One region of the Streptomyces sp. DF42 genome, then DNA from elsewhere that is predicted to be linked to it. Evidence: riboswitches for the same ligand, from Rfam matches in the RefSeq annotation. Region 1 holds a riboswitch; each other region holds the start of a gene.
What was found. Region 1 has a riboswitch for cyclic di-AMP ahead of ACYUED_RS40505 (M23 family metallopeptidase). Riboswitches for the same ligand answer to the same signal wherever they lie in the genome.
Positions count from the first base shown of each region.

Region 1 (4,206 bases):
CCGGTGCTGTTCAACTCCTGGGAGGCCACCGAGTTCGACATCTCCGAGGAGCAGCAGGGGACACTCGCCCGGCGTGCCGCGACGATCGGCGTCGAGCTGTTCGTGGTCGACGACGGCTGGTTCGGGAAGCGCACCAGCGACCGGGCCGGACTCGGCGACTGGACCCCCAACCCCGACCGCTTCCCGAACGGCCTGAAGCCGCTCGCGGACTATGTGCACGCCCTCGGCATGCAGTTCGGCATCTGGGTCGAGCCCGAGATGGTCAACCCGGACAGCGAGCTCTACCGCGCCCACCCCGACTGGGTGCAGTTCCAACCGGGACGAAAGCGGACGGAATTCCGCAACCAGCTCGTACTGAACCTGGCCCGGGAGGATGTCCAGGAGTACCTCTGGGGGCAGCTCGACGGGCTCCTCTCCAGCGCCCCGATCGACTACGTCAAGTGGGACTTCAACCGCTGCTTCACCGACGCGGGCTGGCCCGACGACCCCTACCCGCAGCGGCTCTGGATCGACCATGTCCGGGCGCTGTACGGCCTGTTGGACCGGCTGCGCGCGGCCCACCCGGGCGTTGCCTTCGAGTCCTGCTCGGGCGGTGGCGGCCGGATCGATCTCGGGATTCTGAGCCGCACGGACCAGGTGTGGACCTCCGACAACACCGACCCGCTCGACCGTCTCGCCATCCAGCACGGCTTCAGCCAGATCCACCCCGCGCGTGTGATGGCCGCCTGGGTCACCGACAGCCCCAACAACCAGCTCAACGGGCGGGTCAGCTCGCTGCGCTTCCGCTTCGTCAGCTCCATGGCCGGCGTGCTCGGTGTCGGTGGGGACCTCGCCCGGTGGACCGAGGAGGAACTCGCCGAGGCCGGCGAGTGGGTGGCCCTCTACAAGGAGATCCGTCCGCTCGTGCAGCACGGCGACCTGTACCGGTTGCGGCCTCCGCGGGGCGGGCTCAGCGCGGTGCAGTACGTGCGTGGCGACGAGGCGGTCGTCCTTGCGTGGCTTCAGGCGCAGAGCTACGGGGAACCCGTGCCGGCGCTGCGATTGCGGGGCCTCGATCCGTCAGCGTCGTATGAATGCCGCGAAACGGGCGAAGTTCACAGAGGTGCCGTACTCCTGCATCACGGACTGCGCACCGGGATGCGCGGCGACCTCGATGCGGCAGTTTTCCGTCTGCGTCGCATCTGACCCGTCTGTCCGAATTGGCACCTAGATTGGGCATATGCCATCTTCCGTCGCGTTCACTGCTCTTCGCTACGTTGTGATTACTTTTACTTCTCTTCATTCCAACTCGCTCCGGAATAGGGGCTCCTGGGCTGGAGGTGCGTGAGGAGCGTCATATTCGTGACCGAACGTGGCGCGTCATGTCCACGTAATTAACGTGCTTTACAAGGGGGTTTGACCAAAGGGGCGACCTCGGAATTCACGCACGGTTACCGGGATTTCTCTCAAGGGATCAACAGAAACGCATTCGCAGGGAACCATCACTTGTCCCTTTGCGTCCCGGTCGCTTACGTTCGCCACCAATCCGGACGGACGCCCAATCCTGCCGCCGCCCGGTGCCCGCACAACTCACCCGTGAACGGCAGGAGCGGGGGACCCACAGGTATCACTGCCTGTTCCGGTCTCCGGAACGGCTTGGGGTAAAGCCGCGTCATATACGCGGCCGGGCATCTCCAGCCCGCACCCGACAGCTCACCTCGTAGGCGCCGGAGAGGAATTCGTCATGCCCGCGAAGGGTAAGCACCGCCGCCCGAAGCCCCAGCGCTTCACCCGCTCCATCGCCGTCGCCGGTACCGGTGGCGCCGTACTCGCACTCCCGCTCATGGGTGCCACCGGCGCCCATGCCGCAACAACGCAGTCTGTTTCCCAGTCGGTTTCGCAAAAGGCCGTCCAGTCCCTTCCGACCGTGGAGAAGAAGGCGGCCGAGAAGAAGAGCGCCGGGCATCACGCGGGCGTGCGGACCTATTCGGTGCGGGGCGGCGACTACCTTTCGAAGATCGCCGATGAGCAGCACGTCGCCGGCGGCTGGAAGAAGCTCTACTCGGACAACCGCCGGGCCGTCGGCGACGATCCGTCGCTGATCCACCCGGGCCTGAAGCTCACGCTCGGCAAGAAGGCCACGGCGACCACCAAGTCGTCGCCCAGGCCGTCTTCTTCGTCCGCGCCCAAGCCGTCCTCGAACAAGACGACCGCCGCGCAGACCTCCCAGTCCACCGGCACCTCGACCGGCTTCACCCTCCCGGTGTCCGGCGCCACCATCGGCACCGGCTACCACGTGCCCGGCAGCATGTGGTCCAGCGGGTACCACACCGGCGTCGACTTCGTCGTCCCGACGGGCACCCCGGTCAAGGCCGTCGGTGCGGGCACGGTCGTTTCCGCCGGCTGGGGCGGCGCGTACGGCAACCAGGTCGTCATCAAGCTCGCCGACGGCTACTACGCGCAGTACGGCCACCTCTCCCAGCTCTCCGTCTCGGCCGGCCAGACCGTGACCGAGGGGCAGCAGATCGGCCTCTCCGGCGCGACCGGCAACGTGACCGGCCCGCACCTGCACTTCGAGATCCGCACCACGCCGGACTACGGCTCCGACGTGGACCCGGTCGCCTACCTCCGATCCAAGGGCGTAGCGGTCGGCTGACCCCCGCCGACCGCCCCCGCGCGGCTTCGCCAGAGCGTGGGGACATGGCGCCCGACACGCCGCCGAAGGCCGGACCCCGATCCCCGGGTCCGGCCTTCGGTGCGTCCGGCTCCGCCCGGCCACGTCTGGCCCTGCCTCGCCGCCGGTGCCCCCTGGCGCCCTCGCCACGTACTACGTCGGCTACGGCGCCGACACGAACTCCACGACGCGGCCTCGTCGTTACGTCGGTGAGGCGGGGCCCCTCGCGGTTCGCCTCTCAACATCCCTGATCGGAGGGTTATTCCGGGCTTGGCCAACACTGAGACGTGGCTTATCTCACCGCCCGTCAACCCTTTATTACGGTCGCGTAGGTCACATTCGAAGGTGAATCATGGTCGATGTGGCAGACGATTCGAAGAGTGACAGCAGATCAGTGATCGGGTCGTACGTTGCGATGGGGGACAGCTTCACCGAGGGCGTCGGCGATCCCGGCCCCGACGGTGCGATGGTCGGCTGGGCCGACCGGTTCGCGGTGCTTCTCGCGGACCGGAGGCCCGAGGGCGACTTCGGCTACACCAACCTCGCCGTACGCGGAAGGCTGCTCGACCAGATCGTGGAGGAGCAGGTCCCGCAAGCCGTCGAGCTCGCGCCGGACCTGGTCTCCTTCTGTGCGGGCGGCAACGACATCATCCGACCCGGTACCGACCCCGACGAGGTCGCCGAGCGCTTCGAGCGGGCGATCCTCCGGCTCACCGAAGCCGTGGGCACCGTCATGGTGACGACCGGCTTCGACACCCGTAACGTTCCCGTGCTCAAGCACCTGCGCGGCAAGATCGCCACCTACAACGGTCATGTACGGGCCGTCGCCGACCGGTACGGCTGCCCCGTGCTCGACCTGTGGTCCCTGAAGACCGTCCAGGACCGCCGGGCCTGGGACGACGACCGGCTCCACCTCTCGCCCGAGGGGCACACGCGCGTGGCCCTGCGCGCCGGGCAGGTTCTCGGCCTGGAGGTCCCGGCCGACCCGGACCAGCCCTGGCCGCTGCTCCCGCCGCGCGGCACCCTCGATGTCCGGCGGGACGACGTGCACTGGGCGCGCGAGTACCTGGTGCCGTGGATCGGCCGTCGGCTGCGCGGCGAGTCGTCCGGGGACCACGTCACGGCGAAGGGCGCGCTGTCGCCGGACGACATCAAGATGCGGATCGCTTCGGTCGCCTGAGCGCGGCCGGACGGTGGTGTGCGGGTTGCTCCAAGGTACGAGAGTGGTTCGTTTGCCGGCAGTGAGCCCTCGCCCGGTGCGGGGGGCTCACTGCTCGGAGGTGGTCAACGCCCGCCGCTCCAGGCCCAGTTCCCGCGCCAGCGCCTCCTCCACCCACTCCTGCGCCCGCGCGCGCGACACCGCACCGGCGTACGACGTCATCTGAACGGCGAGCCCGTCCAGCAGGGCCGTCAGACGCAGAGCCGTGCCCTGCGGGTCCGGGCAACGGAACTCGCCCGCGGCCACACCCTCAGCTATCACCTCGGCGATCGCAGCCTTCCACTCCCTGTCGAGATCCCGTGTGACCTCCTGCAGCGCGGGCTCGCGCAGCGCA
Region 1 covers NZ_CM177859.1:8,811,107-8,815,312, forward strand. Annotated here, with positions in the region: gene ACYUED_RS40500 (alpha-galactosidase) at 1-1,185, shown strand, start outside; cyclic di-AMP (ydaO/yuaA leader) riboswitch at 1,552-1,721, shown strand; gene ACYUED_RS40505 (M23 family metallopeptidase) at 1,724-2,635, shown strand; partial or broken gene ACYUED_RS40510 (DUF6250 domain-containing protein) at 2,796-2,873, shown strand; gene ACYUED_RS40515 (SGNH/GDSL hydrolase family protein) at 3,048-3,833, shown strand; gene ACYUED_RS40520 (TetR/AcrR family transcriptional regulator) at 3,921-4,206, opposite strand, start outside.

Region 2 (4,206 bases), 3.0 Mb from region 1:
ACGCCGAGCCGCTCCCCGTACTGCGTCAGCACGTCCACGACCGTCTCGTCGGCGCCCGACATCATCGCGCCGAAGCGGCACGACACGGCCACCAGCGAGCCCGTCTTGCCCCCCAGCACGTCCACGTAGTGATCGACCGGGTCCCGCCCGTCCTGCGGCCCCGCCGTCTCCAGGATCTGCCCGGTGACCAACCGCTCGAACGCCTCCGCCTGGACCCGGACCGCCTCGGGGCCGAGGTCGGCCAGGATGTGCGAGGCGCGCGCGAACAGGAAATCGCCGGTGAGGACCGCGACCGAGTTGCCCCAGCGGGTGTTGGCGCTGTCCACACCGCGCCGCACCGCGGCCTCGTCCATCACGTCGTCGTGGTACAGCGTGGCCAGATGGGTCAGCTCCACCACCACGGCCGACGGCACGATCCCGGGGGCGTACGGATCACCGAACTGGGCGGCGAGCATCACGAGCAGCGGGCGGAACCGCTTCCCACCCGCCCGCACCAGGTGCTGGGCGGCCTCCGTGATGAAGGGCACCTCACTCTTGGTGGCTTCGAGCAAACCTTCCTCGACGGCCGCCAATCCGGCCTGGACATCGGCTTCCAGAGCCTGGTCCCGCACGCTCAGCCCGAACGGCCCGACGACGGTCACGAGGGGTCTCCTGTCTGCTGGTGTCTGCTGGCGGTTACACGGTTTGTCGATAGGTCGCTGACATCACTCAAGTCAGCGTATCCGGTCACCTTTCGATCACCGATGCCACCCACCCGTCCACCACGGGCGGTATCGGATCACGACCGGTATGTTTTTGATCACCTGATATGAGCGGATATCTATCGACTTTCCCATCACCTTGCCTGTCGCCCCACCTGTCGCCTTGCCTGTCGGCGCCTCTGCCGGCTCCGACAGGTGGACGGCCTGCGCCCCGGACGAAGACGGACGCCGCATCCGGCAGCGGGCAGCCACCTTGAGGACGACCCCGCCCCCTTCGGCCGACCGGGGGGTCTGCTCTCACTCTTTCCGGCCCCGCGGCCACTACTCCATGAGGGTGGGCATGTCCGGCATCTCCTGGGGCGGCTTCAGCTCCCTCCAGATCGCGACCCTCCCGCCCGAGCCGCTCAAGCGGTCGTCAAGGCGTGCTCGACGGACGACTGCCATGACAACGACGCGCACCACAGAGGAGGTTCCGTCCTCACGGTGGACATGCGCGCGCGGGCGGCCACCGTGCTCGTCCGCCACTCCCGGATCCCCCGTAGACCACCTGCGACAGAGAGTCCCTTTCGCCCCTAATCAGGCGGTGTGCAACGAAGATAGAGAGGTGATCTTCCTTCGAACCAGGGGGACGTGGACCTCATGAACAGTTGATTGACTACGAGTTGGGCCTATTGCCCGATTTGCCACTGTTACCGGAGCCAGTGAGTTGGGTCACGCCGTCGCGCGAGTCGACGGCCGTCCGACTTCTGTCGATTTTCCTTCACCCGTACGCAAGTTGAGGGTTGGCAACCGCAAAGGATCAAGCGACCCATATGCCTCAGACCAAGGTCAATAGGCGTGATCTGTGAATTCAGTACTTGTTCCGGACATGTGCTCTCGCATACGTTCCCGGCCTGTCGGGCGGAACGCCGAATCCTGCCGCCGCCTGGACACGACCCATCGACGAACTCACTCGCACGGCAGGAGCGGGGGAACCAGGTAAGCCGCCGGACCGGGCACCGTCCCGGACCGGCTAGGGGTGAAGTCGCGTCGCCGCAGGGCGGCGCGGCCGGGCAGCTCCCGCCCGAACCCGACAGCTCACCTCGTAGGCGCCGGAGAGGAACCTCGCCATGCCTGCTGCCGCTCAGCACCGCCGCACCAAGAACTCCCGCCTCGCCCGCAAGCTCGCCGTCATCGGCACGGGCGCCGCCGTTCTCGCCCTCCCGATCATCGGAGCGACCAGCGCCTCCGCGGCCACCCCGACCGTGGCCACCGCCAGGTCCCTGGGCTACGCCGACAACCTCGACGGCTGGATCCGGGCCTCCCTGCAGGTGATGGCACAGAACGGCATCCCCGGGACGTACAACGGCATTTACCGCAACGTCATCCGCGAATCCTCGGGCAACCCGGCCGCCATCAACCTCTGGGACTCGAACGCGGCCGCCGGCACCCCGTCCAAGGGGCTGCTGCAGGTCATCGACCCGACGTTCCTCGCCTACCACGTGCCCGGCACCTTGTACGACCCCTACGACCCGGTCGCGAACATCACCGCCGCCTGCAAGTACGCGGCCGCGCGGTACGGATCGATCGACAACGTGTTCGGCGCGTACTGAGCCGTATCACCCGCTCGGGAAGAGTCTTTCGAGGACGACGGCGATGCCGTCGTCCTCGTTCGACGTGGTGATCTCGTCGGCCACCGCCTTGAGTTCGGGATGTGCGTTGGCCATGGCGACGCCGTGGGCGGCCCAGTCGAACATCGGGATGTCGTTGGGCATGTCACCGAAGGCGATCGTCCGCTCCGGTCCGAGTCCCAGGTGTGCGGCGGCCAGCGCGAGGCCCGTCGCCTTCGTGATGCCGCATGGCTGGAGTTCGACGGTCCCGGGTCCGGACATGGTGACGGTGGCCAGCGAACCGACCACCGTGCGCGCCGTCGACGCCAACTCGTCGTCGGACAGGTCGGGATGGCGCAGCAGCACCTTGCTGATGGGCTCGCCCCACAGGTCGTCGCGCCGGTCGACCCGCACGGCCGGCAGGGTCGGGTGCGGCATCAGATAGCCCGGTTCGATGAGCGTGAGTCCCTCCACTCCGTCCTGGTCGACGGCCGCGTACACCTGGCCCACCTCGGCCTCGATCTTGCCGAGGGCGGTCTCGGCCAGCTCCTGGTCCAGCGTGACGGACCACAGCAGACGGTCCGCGCCGGCGTCGTACACCTGCGCGCCCTGTCCGCACACCGCGAGCCCCGTGCTGCCCAGGGCATCCAGGAGCGGCCGCACTCCGGGCGCCGGCCGACCCGTCACGACGAGGTGACGGGCGCCGGCCTCGGCCACCCGCGCGAGCGCTGCGAGAGACCGGTCGGACAGCGTGTCGTCGCCTCGGAGCAGCGTGCCGTCCAGGTCGGTGGCGATGAGTGCATATGCGGTGGGTGCGGCCATGATCAGAGAATACGGACAGGACGCCCCACCGACTCACCGCGAACCGGACGATGGCGGAGTGCACCGCCGATCCTTGGTCAACTCCCCTGCTCCGGTGGGCTCTTCATCGCCGGGTGGGGTGCGCGGCGCCCGCCTGTCCGTGCGCTGCGGCCAGGTGTGTGGCGAGCCTCGGAGAGGCGAACTCCGTGCCGCACACGAAGCGCATCACGGGGCCGTACGACGACGCGGCCGGCAGGCCCGTGAAGTACAGGCCCGGAACCGAGGAGACGTACCCCGCGCCCAGTTTGGGCGCGCCCCGGCTCACCGCCAGACCTGTGCGCAGTCCGTGGCCGAGGACGTCCATCGCGGCGATGTCCACGCGGTATCCGGTCGCCGCGATGACGTGGTCCGCGGACAGCTTCTGGAGGCCACCCGCGTGCGTACGGACCGTCAGGGTCGGGCCGCCGTCCGCCGCGTCCGTGCGCACGATCCGGTCGACCTCGCTGACCTGCACCTTCCCCTCGAAGCGGTCGCGCAGCCACCAGGCGCCGAGCGGGCCGAGGACGCGGCGCACCAGATAGTGGCGTACCTCGGCCGGGAGGTAGCGGTAGGCGTGCGGGTAGTAGCTGAGGGCCCACAGGGACCAGGCGCGGCCGAAGGGCGACTCGGGGCGCAGTTTCGGCTGCTTCCACGGCGGTGCCCCGAAGGCGACCCTGCCGCGGCCGCGGGACACCAGCCTGACCTGCGCGCCCGCCTCCGCCGCCAGCGCCGCCGTCTCCAGCGCGGACTGGCCGGCGCCGACGACGATCAGGTCCTTGCCGGCGTAGCGCGTGAGGTCGTGCTGCTGAGAGCTGTGGGAGACCGGGCCCGTGGGCGTGGGCCCGTCCGGCGCGGCCGAGGCGAGCTCGGCCGGCAGGCGCTCCAGGCCGGACAGCCCGGTCGCCACGACGACCGCGCGGGCGGTGAACAACTCGCCCGAGTCCAGCTTCAGTTCGAAGCCGCCGCTCTTGCTCCGCTCCACCGACACGACCCGCACCTGCTCCAGCTCGGGCACCAGCTTCTGCTGGAACCACTCGCCGTAGGCGATGAACGTCTCGACCGGGATGATGTCCTCG
Region 2 covers NZ_CM177859.1:5,788,243-5,792,448, reverse strand. Annotated here, with positions in the region: gene ACYUED_RS26595 (polyprenyl synthetase family protein) at 1-641, opposite strand, end outside; partial or broken gene ACYUED_RS26590 (CocE/NonD family hydrolase) at 1,027-1,238, shown strand; cyclic di-AMP (ydaO/yuaA leader) riboswitch at 1,632-1,807, shown strand; gene ACYUED_RS26585 (transglycosylase SLT domain-containing protein) at 1,811-2,293, shown strand; gene ACYUED_RS26580 (HAD family hydrolase) at 2,300-3,112, opposite strand; gene ACYUED_RS26575 (FAD-dependent oxidoreductase) at 3,216-4,206, opposite strand, start outside.
Region 2: it holds a riboswitch for cyclic di-AMP, as region 1 does, so the genes downstream of both, ACYUED_RS26585 (transglycosylase SLT domain-containing protein) here and ACYUED_RS40505 (M23 family metallopeptidase) in region 1, are expected to answer to the same signal.

Region 3 (4,206 bases), 4.3 Mb from region 1:
TAATACAGGTGCGGCATGCCGGCGTCCTGCTGGAGCTGCCGGTCGATCGCGTCCTCCAGGAGGTGCGCCGCGGCGATGTACGCGCGCCAGGCGCGCTGCTCCTTGGAGGTGAGCCAGCGAGTCGTCATGCCCCCAGTGTAGGTTTGTTTCAAACTTGAACCAAGCCCCGCCCGTCCGAGCCCGGTCCGACCGTCCGAGCCCGCCCCGCCCGCCGCCGAGAGTGAGCGCGTCCGATGCCGTACCCCTACGTCCTGCTGTCCGCCGCCGTCTCCCTCGACGGCTACCTCGACGACACCGGCCCCGAACGCCTCCTGCTCTCCTCCCCGGCCGACTTCGACCGCGTGGACGAGGTGCGGGCGTCCGTCGACGCGATCCTCGTCGGCGCCGGCACGATCCGCGCCGACAACCCGCGGCTGCTGGTCAACTCGCCCGAGCGCCGGGCCGCCCGGGTCGCGGCGGGGAGGCCGGAGTACCCCCTCAAGGTCACCGTCAGCGGCTCCGGCGACCTGGACCCGGACGCGAAGTTCTGGCACACGGGCGGCGAAAAGCTCGTCTTCACGACCGACAAGGGCGCCGAGCGGGCCCGCTCACTCGGCCTCGCCGCCGACGTCGCTCCGCTCGGCCCCGACCTCGACTGGCGGCGGCTGCTGGAGCATCTGCACGACGTGCGCGGCGTACGGCGCCTGATGGTCGAGGGCGGCGGCACGATCCACACCCAGCTCCTCCAGCAGGGCCTCGCCGACGAACTCCAGCTCGTGCTCGCCCCCCTCTTCGTGGGCGACCCGGACGCGCCCCGCCTCTTCGGCCCCGGCGCCTACCAGGGCGGCCGCCTGCGCCTGACGGAGGCCCGGCGGATCGAGGACGTCGTCCTCATGCGCTACGAGCCCACGGCCCCCGGCACCGGCGCGCTCCCCGCCGCCGCCGACCGCCGCTGGCTGGCCCTCGCCTGCGAGCTGGCGGCGCAGTGCCCGCCCTCCCGCACGGCCTTCAGCGTGGGTGCGGTGATCGTCGCCGCCGACGGTACGGAGCTCGCCCGCGGTCACTCGCGCGAGGGCGGCGACCCGGCCGTGCACGCCGAGGAGGCGGCCCTGGCCAAGCTCGACCCGGCGGATCCGAGGCTCGCGGCGGCGACGGTGTACAGCAGCCTGGAGCCCTGCGCCCACCGCGCCTCCCGGCCCAGGCCGTGCGCACGACTGATCCTCGACGCGGGGGTACGGCGGGTGGTCACGGCGTGGCGGGAGCCGGACACGTTCGTCACGGAGGCGGACGGCAGCGGGCTGCTGGCATCGCGGGGCGTCGACGTCGTCGTACTGCCGGAGTACGAGGAGCAGGCCAAGGCGCCGAACCGGCATCTGCCGGGGTCGTGACCCGCGGTGGTGACCGTGGTCCTGAGCACCCCACGGATGGCGTATGCTGGTTACACAACGACGCGGGGTGGAGCAGCTCGGTAGCTCGCTGGGCTCATAACCCAGAGGTCGCAGGTTCAAATCCTGTCCCCGCTACTCAAGGCTCAGGGCCGGAATCCAGTAACTGGATTCCGGCCCTGAGTGTTTTCCCGCTCCCTTTCCCTCCGCGCTTCTCCGCGCCCCTCCTTGTCTCTCCTGCCGTGATGTGACCGGGTGTGATCGAGCGAGCGCCCTCCGCATAACAACTGACACACCGTCAGTGCCTGTGTGAATCCTGAGGCTTGGCCAACTCGCCCGTTTTTGGCCGCTCATGTGCCCTACGTCCAGGCCAAGAAGCATTAATGATCAAGCAGAACAGCTGGCAACGGCACCCCGGGTCTATTAACGTTCGATAACGCAGCGCGGTCGTCCCAGCCGTCACAAGAGACGGCTCCGTGCGCACGCGCCGAATCCCGCAAGGGAACCGGGGAACCACCACCCTGGGGTGAATCGCGCTGAAGCCGCCGTGAACCCACGGCAGGTATACGCGCGTAGGAGACCTTCCTGCTCCGAACCCGTCAGCTAACCCGGTAGGCGAGAAGGAAGGAAGGAGCACGCCTACGTGGCGTCCAACCCGCCTGCCCCGGCAGCGCCGTTCGTGCCGAGCACCGAGCCATTCGGCTTCGCCGGCCCCCGCACCGACGAGGGCCCGTGGGAGGAGTGGAACCCCACCGAGGACTCCCTCCGCCCGATACGCGGCCGGCACCGTGTCTCCAAGCAGCGCGGCGGGGGACTCGCCCGCAGCTCCACGGTTCTCGGCGTCGGTGTCATAGCCGCCGTCGGCGCGGGCGGTATGGCCAGCGCCAACACCGGCAAGCCCCCGGTGTCCATCTCCTTGCCCGACCTGCCCTCCGTGGGCGGCGTGTTCGGCGGCTCCTCGGACGCCTCCAAGGGCTCCGCCACCGCCCTCAGTGACGTCGGTGTCAGCTCCGACGACACCACGCAGGGCGCCGCGGACGCCGGTGAGGCGCTGCGCAACCGCATCATGGCCCAGGCCGAGAGCCAGCAGGTCCAGGTCGACGGCAAGGCCCAGTCGGTCACCGAGGCCCTCTTCGCCAAGCAGGTCGACGACGCCGCCGCCCAGGCGGAGAAGACGGCCGCGGCCAAGGCTCAGGCCGCGAAGGAGAAGGCCGAGGCGGAGGCCAAGAAGAAGGCCGAGGCCGCCAAACTCGCCGAACTGGCCAAGCAGTTCAAGCTGCCGGTCGTGTCGTACACGATCACCGGCACCTTCGGACAGGCCGGCTCCATGTGGTCCTCCGGCTACCACACGGGTCTCGACTTCGCCGCCCCCACGGGCACGCTCATCAGGGCCGTCCACAGCGGCACCGTCACGGAGGCCGGCTGGGCGGGCTCGTACGGCTACCGCACGATCATCACGCTCGACGACGGAACGGAACTCTGGTTCTGCCACCAGTCGTCGATCAGCGTGAGCGTCGGCCAGAAGGTCGCCACGGGCGATGTGATCGGGCGTGTCGGGGCCACCGGCAACGTGACCGGCCCGCACCTGCACCTTGAGGTCCACCTGAACGGCCAGGCCACGGGCATCGACCCGATGACGTGGCTGCGCAGCAAGGGCCTCACCCCCTGACCTCCGCTTCTTCCTGACCTCGGCTTCTCCCCGCTCTTCCTGTTCTCTCTGTCCTTCCTGTTGTTTCTGATCCCGGCGGTTCTGACGGCATCCCCGCGACGTCAGGACCGCCGGTTTCCGCTGCCCAGCTACCGGAATGGCTGACTCCGCTTGTTTACGGGGATTTTGCGGCCGTAGCGGAAGATCGCCCTCCGAGGCGGGTGTTGACGCACTACATGACTTCTCTTCGCAAGCTCGGCTCCTCCGGCCTGGAGGTCTTTCCCCTCTCCCTCGGCGGCAACGTCTTCGGCTGGACCGCCGACGAGGCCGCGTCCTTCGCCGTGCTCGACGCCTACGCGGCCGCGGGCGGCAACTTCGTCGACACCGCCGACTCCTACTCGGCGTGGGTCGACGGCAACGAGGGCGGCGAGTCCGAGACGATCATCGGCAGGTGGGTCAGGGCGCGCGGTAACCGCGACGACGTCGTCATCGCGACCAAGGTCAGCCAGCACCCCGCGTTCCCGGGCCTGACGGCCACCAACATCAAGGCCGCCGCGGACGCCTCCCTGAGCCGCCTCGGCACCGACCACATCGATCTGTACTACACGCACTTCGACAAGCCGGAGGTGCCGGTCGAGGAGATCATCGGCGCGCTCGACGAGCTGGTGACGGCGGGCAAGGTGCGGCACATCGCAGCCTCCAACATCTCCCCCGAGCGGCTCCGTGCGTCCCTGGAGTTCTCCGACCGTGAGGGCCTGGCCAAGTACGTGGCCGTCCAGCCCCACTACAACCTGGTCTCGCGCGTCACGTACGAGGGCGAGCTCCAGGACCTCGCCGCGCGGTACGGACTGGCCGCCGTCCCGTACTTCGCCCTTGCCTCGGGCTTCCTCACCGGCAAGTACCGGCCAGGTACGACGGTCGAGAGCGCCCGCGCGGGCGCCGGCAAGCACCTGGACACCGAGCGCGGCCGCAGGGTCCTGGCGGCCCTCGACGAGATCGCCGACGCTCACGGGGCCCCGGTGGCGACGGTCGCCCTGGCCTGGCTCGCGGCCCGGCCGACGGTCATCGCGCCGATCGCGTCCGCGCGCACGGTGGAGCAGCTGCCGGCCCTGCTGGGGGTGGGGGAGCTGACGCTCACCGAGGCCGAGGTCGCGCGTCTGACCGAGGCGTCGGCCTGATCCCCTGAGAGCCACG
Region 3 covers NZ_CM177859.1:4,473,411-4,477,616, reverse strand. Annotated here, with positions in the region: gene ACYUED_RS20355 (MarR family winged helix-turn-helix transcriptional regulator) at 1-128, opposite strand, end outside; gene ACYUED_RS20350 (dihydrofolate reductase family protein) at 234-1,367, shown strand; tRNA gene ACYUED_RS20345 (tRNA-Met) at 1,429-1,502, shown strand; cyclic di-AMP (ydaO/yuaA leader) riboswitch at 1,840-1,997, shown strand; gene ACYUED_RS20340 (M23 family metallopeptidase) at 2,008-3,033, shown strand; gene ACYUED_RS20335 (aldo/keto reductase) at 3,249-4,190, shown strand.
Region 3: it holds a riboswitch for cyclic di-AMP, as region 1 does, so the genes downstream of both, ACYUED_RS20340 (M23 family metallopeptidase) here and ACYUED_RS40505 (M23 family metallopeptidase) in region 1, are expected to answer to the same signal.

Region 4 (4,206 bases), 2.8 Mb from region 1:
CTTGTGGGCCTCGGCCGCAGAAGCCGCGGATCTTCCGGATCCGGCCGCCCGGCGTCTTCCTGCCCTCCGAGACCGTGCCGTCACGGTCCGCGACCGACCAGGCCGAGACGTAGACCGTGCCGCCCCGCGGGGCGACGGCCACTCCCGCCGGAAAGGGCACCTTCACGTCCGTACGCCTGCCGCCCGAGACCTTCGTCACGACGCCGGCGAAGAGCCGGCTTACGTACAGGTCGCCCCGTTTGTTGAAGCGATGCCGTGATCGCGCCGAAGCCGGACGTCCACGAGGATCTTTCCGCTCCAGGGGTCGACCTGCCACACGCGCGCGGTGGGCTTCGCGGGCTCGCCGTTCAGCTCGCCGACGTAGAGGTTGCCGTCCTGGCCGAGGGCCAGGGAGGTGGGGACGGCCTCGTGCCCGTCGTGGTCCTTGAAGACCGTGAACGGGCGGGCCCTGCCGCTCCTGGGCACCACGATCAGGTCGTTGCCGGCCGCGTCCGCGACGATCCTGCGGCCGTCGGGGAGCGCCAGGACGGCGTACGGATCGGAGTCGACGGCCGTCTCGTGCGGGTTGCACGTCAGCTCCTCGGCGGAGACGTCGGCGGCGATCCTGGCCCTGGCCCGGTCGATCGACAGCAGGTTGCCGAGCTTGTTCCAGGGCCGGGCGGTGGGCACACCGGCTTCGGGCCCAGGTCTCCACGCCCCAGACGCTGCCGTGGCAGGCCGAGACGCCGTTCAGGCCGACCGCGAAGCCCCCGTCGGGGGCACCGGCCGAGGCAGGCCGTCGACCAGGCGGTGGTGCTTCCAGGGCGCCCCCTCGCGGAAGACCTTGCCGACCGCCGCCGTCAGGCCGATGCAGGTCGGGCCCTCGGGTCCCTCGCCGAGGCACTTCCTGCCGCCGCGGCCGGCCTCGGCGACGTACGGACGACCGCGGTCGCAGGAGAGCCGACGCGGATTGTCGAGGTCCTTGGCGATCACGCGGATCACCGGCTTGCCGCCAAAGTGTCCGCCGGAGTCGCTCGCGGGTGCGATGCCGCGGTGGCGGCCAGGGCGACCGATGTGCCCAAGACGGGTGCTGCGCGCTTTCTCATGGCCGTACCCCCTCACCCAGCGCGGTACCTGACCGCGGCCGGCTGGAAGTTAGCGCCAGGAAGCGGGCGCATGCCGTCAGTCCGGTCAGAAGGCGCATGAATCTACGCAGATCATTGCGGAAGGACCACGTTTCGCGACGCCCTGACCCAAGGTCACGAAAATGTATCGGGCATATCGAACATCAACCTTCACACGGGCCCCACGAGTTGGCTACCGTTCCGAGCAGGCCGCACGACACCCACCGGCGAACGTCGCCGGGCCGAGCAGCCTCCGCTGAGTCCGGTATGCCGCCGCGCATCCGGAGCCGGGGACCCACCGATCCCGGGGTGAATCGGTCCGACTCCTTTCCGGGGCGCGGACCGTAGGGCAACCCTTCCGAACCACCCGCCCGAACCCGACAGCTAACTCGGTAGGCGGAACGTGGAAGGAGTCGCCTCCCTTGGCGTCGCACCGCAAGTCACGCCCCGCTGTTACGCGCGTAGCAGGCATACGCACCCCCGCTCTCGCCACGGCCGCCCTCACCTCCATGGCCCTGCTGTCCCAGTCGGCCATTGCCGCCCCCGCCACCGACGGGCAGCCCAGTCTCGAGGAAGTCGAGAAGAAGGTCGACGACCTCTACCGCCAGGCGGAGTCGGCCACCGAGAAGTACAACGCGGCCAAAGAGAAGACCACGACGCAGCGCAAGCGCGTCGACACCCTCCTCGACGACGTCGCCCAGCGCACCCAGAAACTCAACGCGGAGCGGGAGGAACTCGGTTCCTACGCCGCCGCCCAGTACCGGACCGGCGCCGCCGCACCCGACACGGCGACCTTCCTGCTCGCCGACTCGCCGCAGGACTACTTCGACCAGACGCATCTGATGAGCCGGCTGACCTCCCGCCAGAAGAGCGCGGTCGACGACTACTTCACCGAGCAGTCCGCGACGATGAAGAAGCGGCAGGAGGCCTCCAAGAGCCTTCAGACGCTCACCAAGACGCAGAGCGACCTGCAGACGGCCAAGTCCACGGTGCAGGCGAAGCTCTCCGGCGCGCGCGAGCTGCTGTCGAAGCTGACCGCCGAGGAGAAGGCTCGGCTCGCGGCGATCCAGCGGAAGAAGGAGCAGGAGGCCGCGCGCAAGGCGGCCGAGCTGGCCGAGCGGCAGGCGGCCGAGCAGAAGGCCAAGGAGGAGGCCTCGGCCGGCGGGAGCGGTTCCTCCGCGGACTCGGGCAGTACCTCCGGCACCGGCTCCTCGTACGCCACGAAGGCCGAGAAGACGCTCGCCTTCGCCCGTGCGCAGATCGGCAAACCGTACGTCTGGGGCGCCACCGGCCCCGGCTCCTACGACTGCTCCGGCCTCACCCAGGCCGCCTGGAAGGCCGCGGGCGTCAGCCTCCCGCGCACCACCTACGACCAGGTGAACGCCGGCACCACCGTCCCCCTGGCCGACGCGCAGCCGGGCGACCTGGTCTTCTTCTACGACGACATCAGCCACGTCGGCATCTACATCGGCAACGGCATGATGATCCACGCCCCGAAGCCCGGCGCGTACGTCCGCGAGGAGTCGGTCTACTACGGCGGCGAATCGATCATCCACAGCGTGGTGCGGCCGGCCTGAGGCACCCCGGAGCGGGGCACGCGCGCGTGCAGGTGTTTTTGGACCCACGCGCGCGTGCCCCGCGCCCCTGCGGCGGCGGGTCTCCCTAGGCTCGGCCCCATGTCCGCCTCCTCCGCTTTCCGCGCCTGGTGGGCGCAGCGCTCGCCGGCGGCCGGGGCCGCCCTGATGGCGACCGGCATCGTGTCGGTCGGGCTGCATCTGACCGGGTACGAGGTGTTGTCGCGGATCGCCCTGGTCCTGACCTGTGTCGCCTGGGTGGGGCTGGCGGCGGACTTCGGCGCGCGTCTGGTGCGGGATCCGGAGAGGTGGCTGGCACAGGCGCGGACACCGGACTCGCTCACCGCCGTCGCGGCGACCGCCGTACTCGGGACCCGGTTCGCCGCCCTCGGATGGCAGACCCTCGCCGAGGCCCTGCTCGCGCTGGCGGCCGTGCTGTGGCCCGTACTGCTCGTCGACGTCGTATGGCACTGGTGGCATCGCATGCCGGGTTCGGTGTTCCTGTGTTGCGTGGCCACACAGGGGCTCGCGGTGCTCGGCGCCGCGCTCGCCGCAGCCGAGACGACGGCATGGCTCGCGCACGCGGCACTCGTGCTGTTCTGGCTCGGGCTCGTGCTCTACGGCTTCGCGCTGGCCCGCTTCGACCTGCGGCAGATCACTCAGGGCCACGGGGATCACTGGGTGGCGGGCGGGGCGCTCGCCATCTCGGCGCTCGCCGGATCGGGGCTCCTCGCGGCGGACAGCGCACGCCTGTACCTGTGGAACGACGACGACCGCGGCGTGCTGCGCGCCGTCACCGTCGCGCTGCTCGTGCTCGACATCGCCTGCTGCGCCGTACTGCTCGTCGCCGAGGTGGTCCGGCCGCGGCTCGGCTACGACGCGCGCCGCTGGGCGACCGTGTTCCCGATGGGGATGACGGCGGCGGCCGGGCTGTCCGCCTCCGCCGCCCTCGACGTCCCGAGGCTCAAGGGGCCCGGGCAGGTGCTGCTGTGGATCGCCGTGGCGGCGTGGGTGGCCGTCGCCGCGGGGGCCGTCGCGTCGGCCCGCGTCGGCATCAGGTCCACAGCACCGCGATGAAGATGTTCGCCGTGGTGAGCAGGCCCACCACCCCGAACATGCTCTTGTCGACCTTCTCGTCGTCCCGCTTCACATAGACCAGGCCGAGGACCACGACCAGCAGGGCCAGCTTCAGGCCGATCTTGACGGTGTTGACGTGATGGCCGTCGGCCTGGTTGAGGCCGACCAGGATCGCGCCGGTGACCAGCATCGTCAGCGCCCCGTGCAGCATGCCGGGGACGAAGCGGGCCGTGCCCTGCCCCATCGCCTTCATCTGAGTGAGGAAGCCGCCGAGCAGCGCGGCGATGCCGATGATGTGCAGGCCGACGAAGAGATGGATGAGTACGTCCATGAGGCCGGAGCTTAAACAGGGGCTCACGGGCGTCCGACACCGCCCCGTCCTTCACCCGTGGACCGCGCACATATGCGGCCCAGCGGCTCATAGCAGCTCGCCGTCGGGCGCGGCGCCAGAA
Region 4 covers NZ_CM177859.1:5,990,113-5,994,318, reverse strand. Annotated here, with positions in the region: gene ACYUED_RS27595 (ScyD/ScyE family protein) at 220-669, opposite strand; gene ACYUED_RS27590 (hypothetical protein) at 730-972, opposite strand; cyclic di-AMP (ydaO/yuaA leader) riboswitch at 1,348-1,517, shown strand; gene ACYUED_RS27585 (C40 family peptidase) at 1,526-2,680, shown strand; gene ACYUED_RS27580 (tellurite resistance/C4-dicarboxylate transporter family protein) at 2,780-3,754, shown strand; gene ACYUED_RS27575 (hypothetical protein) at 3,732-4,085, opposite strand.
Region 4: it holds a riboswitch for cyclic di-AMP, as region 1 does, so the genes downstream of both, ACYUED_RS27585 (C40 family peptidase) here and ACYUED_RS40505 (M23 family metallopeptidase) in region 1, are expected to answer to the same signal.